One region of the Sedimentibacter sp. MB31-C6 genome, then DNA from elsewhere that is predicted to be linked to it. Evidence: a T-box and tRNA genes for the amino acid it is inferred to sense, from the RefSeq annotation. Region 1 holds a T-box; the other holds one or more tRNA genes.
The links. A T-box is a leader RNA that pairs with one kind of tRNA and senses whether it is charged. The one in region 1 lies ahead of pheS (phenylalanine--tRNA ligase subunit alpha), so its partner is inferred to be a tRNA-Phe.

Region 1 (2,391 bases):
GAAATTATTAAAAGTAAAGATAATAGTAAAATTAAATATATCCGTTCCTTAAGTATAAAAAAAAATAGAGAAGCTGAGAGTTCATTTATTGTCGAAGGTATAAAATTTATAAAAGAAGCTATAAACGAGTGCTCAGAAGTAAGATTTGTCTTATTAAATGAAAATTCATCTGAAAAAGAAGAGATAAAGAATCTTTTAAATATGTTAATAAAACAAAAAATAGAATATTTTTTTTGTGAAGATAATATATTTAGTGGTATTTCAGAAACTATTAATTCACAAGGAATATTGGCTGTAGTAAGAAAAAACAAATACACCAAGAAAGAGATTTTAGATAATTGTAAATTTGTTATAATGTGTGACCGCATACAAGATCCGGGGAATTTAGGAACTATTATAAGAACTGCAGATGCCTTTGGGCCTACAGCTATAATATTAAATAAAGGCTGTGTTGATGCATACAATCCAAAAGTTGTTAGAGCAACAGCTGGTGCTATGTTTAGAGTACCTATAATATATATTGAAAGTGACATAGAAATAATTAGTTATATGAAACATGAAGGGTTTAAGATAATTTCCACAGTTGTTGACTCAGCTTATTCCTTTGAAAGTATCGATAATTCTGATAAAATATGTATAGTAATTGGTAATGAAGGGCAGGGTATTTCTCAGGAAATAATAGATGAATCCAATATTTGTATTTCAATAAAAATGACTGGAAGATCTGAATCTCTAAATGCTTCAATTGCAGCAGGAATCTCTATTTATGAAATAAGAAAAAAACTATTGTAAGTTTGTTGTATTTTTGATATAATCAAAATAATTTATTAAACATTTCATGTAGAATATTATGAGGCAATTATTTATGATGTAACTAAAATATAAAATAATATCAAATTTAATAATAATGCAATGAAAAAGCAAAGTAGACATAAGAGTATGTTTTTAAGAGAAAAATCATCTTGGCTGAAAATGGTTTTAAATAATTATGTTGAAATTTCACTTTTGAGCTTACAGAATGAAATTAGTAGTTCTGTACGGATAGACCGTTATAAAAATTCAAGGCATTCAAATAATATAACTATGTAATTTTTGAAGGCAAACAAGAGTGGTACCGCGGACTTCGCCTCTTTAGAGGCGAGGTCCTTTGTTATTATATGATTTATTGAAAGGAGTATATATATGAAAGAACAACTTTTAAAGTTAAAGACAGAAGCATTAAATCAATTAAAAGAATGTATTGAAAATGCTGATATTGAAAAAATAAGGGTTCAATATTTAGGGAAAAAAGGTGAATTGACTCAAATACTAAGATCAATGGGTAGTTTATCTGAAGAAGAAAGACCTGAAATGGGGAAGTTAGCAAATGAAGTAAGAGCTATAATTGAAAATGAAATAAAAGAAATAAAAGGTAAATTAGATACAAAAGTAGCAGAAGCTAAATTGAAATCTGAGTCATTGGATATTACAATGCCTGGCATTTTACCTGAAATTGGAAGAAGACATCCTCTAATGCAAGTCAAAGAAGAACTTGAAAGTTTATTTATGCGTATGGGATATGATGTAGTTGATGGACCTGAAATAGAAACAGTAAGCAATAATTTCGATGATTTAAATGCACCTTATGACCATCCATCAAGAGATAAATCCGATACTTTTTATATCTCAGAGGATTTAGTATTAAGAACTCATACTTCACCAGTTGAAATAAGAGCAATGAAGGAAGGAAAATTACCTATTAGAATGGTTTCTACAGGAAGAACTTTTCGTTTTGATGATGTTGATGATACACATTCACCGATGTTTCATCAAATGGAATGCTTAGTTGTTGATAAAGGTGTAACGATGGCTAATTTAAAGGATTCTATAGATCAATTTGTAAAAGAATTATTTGGAAGTGAAATGAAAACTCGGTTTAGACCCCATAACTTTCCATTTACTGAACCGAGTGCAGAGGTTGATGTATCATGTCCAATATGTATGGGTAAGGGTTGTCCTGCCTGCAATGGAACAGGTTGGAGCATGGAATTGCTTGGTTGTGGTATGACACATCCAAATGTACTTCGAAACTGTGGCATAGATCCAGAAGTTTATTCAGGATATGCATTTGGCATGGGGATTGATAGAGTGGCTATGGTAAAATACGGGATACCTAATATTAGACTGTTATTTGAAAATGATGTAAGATTTTTAAAACAATTTTAAGGAGGCGTGTAGAATGTTAGTACCTATTAAATGGATGAGTCAATATGTTGATATAAATACTGATAATAAAACTTTAGCAGATAAATTAACACTTACGGGGTCTCATGTTGACGCTGTTATAGATTATGAAAAGAAAGTAGAGAATGTTGTTACAGGTAAAATTTTAGAGATAGTAAAACATCCTAA
Region 2 (2,391 bases), 200 kb from region 1:
TTAAATTTGAATTTGCATTATAATAACATGTAAAGAATGATAATGCTAAAAAAGTTATAATAACAATGTTGTATATATATTTTTTATTTAGTAAGGACTTATATAAAAGAATAACAAAAACAGCTAAGAATAAATGAAAATATATATTTAATTCAAAGGCAATAATACCTAAAGCATATATTAAAAAAATAGAAACTACAATATACATAATTATCACCACAAATTTGATCTTATCTTATATTACCATATTTTAGTAATTAGTCAAAATAATTTTATAAGATAGCGGGAATCTCATTTGATTCGTTATAATTTATTGTAGATTGGAGGAAAAATGATAGTAAATTGTAACAAGATAAACAACAACTTATCTGATAATCTTTATATAAATAAATTACTTAAAGATTCTTTTTTTTTAGATATTGAAACAACAGGACTTTCTCGCAAATTTTCAATGATAATTTCAATAACGGTAATGTTATACATTGATAATAATTTTAAAATATATCAACTATTCTGTGAAAACAAAACTGATGAAAAAGAAATACTTAAATATTTAAAAGATTTAATAAATGACAAAAATTTTGTTATTACTTATAATGGAAACAGCTTTGATATTCCCTTTTTAATTGGCAAATACTTACAAAATGAAATCACTTTTGATTTTAATAAATATATTAAAATTGATTTATATAATGATATGCGTCATGTTAGAAATAAAATTCAAATAGAAAATCTTAAGTTAAAAACTGTAGAAAGATATTTTAATATAAAAAGAGAGGATGCCATTTCTGGACAAGATGTAACAGTTTTATATGAAGCGTATAAAATAGATCCTAAAAAAGAATTTTCTTTTTTAATACTTCAGCATAATTATAAAGATGTTTACAATCTCAGTATGTTATTTAATAATATATTTAGCTTATATGATGAAACATTATTTTATAATGGTTTAATTGTGAAAATCAATTATACAGATTTTAGTATTAAAAAAAATACATTGTATGGCAAATTCTATATAATATCTAAATTTAAAGCTGATTATATACATCCTTCTTTGAATTTTGATTTAAAATTGAACTCACAAGATCAGATATTAGATATTCAAATATCGGTAGGCTTTTACAAAGATGAGAAAGTCAAGGAATTTTATTATATAGATAATAATGATTTTAACATAAATACATATACTGCTATAAAAGGAATAAAAAATAATCTCATACCAATAAAAATCAATGATAAATTCTATACTCAAAATATAATAAATATCACAAAAAAAATTCTTGATTCATTATTCTAATTTTATTTAATCAATATAATTTTCTATAATGTATGTAATCTAAGGATATAAAAAGAGTTGCTTCGCAACGCCGCTAGGGGGACCTATGTCCCCCTTCGGCGTAAAAATGCTTTATTAAAGCATTTTTACTGAGCACCCCCCTTAACGGCAAGGACGTTCCGTCCTTTGCAATCCTCGTTTTTTATTATATAGGAAAGGAGAACTTTCCTATATAATAAAAAAACTTATATTCAAAGAATATAAGTTTTTTAGTATGGTGCCCAAACGCGGAATCGAACCACGGACACGAAGATTTTCAGTCTTCTGCTCTACCGACTGAGCTATCTGGGCATGCAGTGGGCCTTCAAGGATTCGAACCTTGGACCTACCGGTTATGAGCCGGGCGCTCTAACCAACTGAGCTAAAGGCCCTAGAAAATTAATTTCTAGTGGTGGGCTTAGATGGACTCGAACCATCGACCTCACGCTTATCAGGCGTGCGCTCTAACCACCTGAGCTATAAGCCCCTATTAAATATGGTCGGGGCGGCAGGATTTGAACCCGCGGCCCTCTGGTCCCAAACCAGATGCGCTACCAAACTGCGCTACGCCCCGCTAATAAATTACACCTGCTAAAATGGCAGGGGATGAGGGAATCGAACCCCCACTAATGGTTTTGGAGACCACTGTCATGCCACTTGACCAATCCCCTATTTTTCATGCATAATAAACATATTTAGAAAGTGACATTCTATCTGTTAACTACACTCCTATAGAGTTGCCCTAAAGATTAAAATGACGGAGAAGGAGGGATTTGAACCCTCGCGTCCTTATCAGACCTACTCCCTTAGCAGGGGAGCCTCTTCGGCCACTTGAGTACTTCTCCAAAATGGCGGAGAGGGTGGGATTCGAACCCACGCGGGCTTACACCCAAACGGTTTTCAAGACCGCCTCGTTATGACCACTTCGATACCTCTCCATTAGTGATCCATCGGCGATTCGAACGCCGGACACCTTGATTAAAAGTCAAGTGCTCTGCCTGCTGAGCTAATGGATCAAAATACTAAAAATTAAATGGCTGGGATGGCAGGATTCGAACCTACGAATGCTAGAGTCA

Region 2: it has a tRNA-Phe gene. The T-box ahead of pheS (phenylalanine--tRNA ligase subunit alpha) is inferred to sense a tRNA for this amino acid. The anticodon was not compared.

The regions. Positions count from the first base shown of each region.
Region 1 is NZ_CP142396.1:2,531,421-2,533,811, forward strand. Features, by position in the region: gene U8307_RS11940 (TrmH family RNA methyltransferase) at 1-792, shown strand, start outside; T-box leader at 904-1,134, shown strand; gene pheS (phenylalanine--tRNA ligase subunit alpha) at 1,183-2,205, shown strand; gene pheT (phenylalanine--tRNA ligase subunit beta) at 2,219-2,391, shown strand, end outside.
Region 2 is NZ_CP142396.1:2,730,106-2,732,496, reverse strand. Features, by position in the region: gene U8307_RS13175 (DNA internalization-related competence protein ComEC/Rec2) at 1-208, opposite strand, end outside; gene U8307_RS13170 (ribonuclease H-like domain-containing protein) at 332-1,297, shown strand; tRNA gene U8307_RS13165 (tRNA-Phe) at 1,552-1,627, opposite strand; tRNA gene U8307_RS13160 (tRNA-Ile) at 1,634-1,707, opposite strand; tRNA gene U8307_RS13155 (tRNA-Ile) at 1,726-1,802, opposite strand; tRNA gene U8307_RS13150 (tRNA-Pro) at 1,813-1,889, opposite strand; tRNA gene U8307_RS13145 (tRNA-Trp) at 1,913-1,986, opposite strand; tRNA gene U8307_RS13140 (tRNA-Ser) at 2,074-2,160, opposite strand; tRNA gene U8307_RS13135 (tRNA-Ser) at 2,165-2,253, opposite strand; tRNA gene U8307_RS13130 (tRNA-Lys) at 2,259-2,331, opposite strand; tRNA gene U8307_RS13125 (tRNA-Gln) at 2,350-2,391, opposite strand, start outside.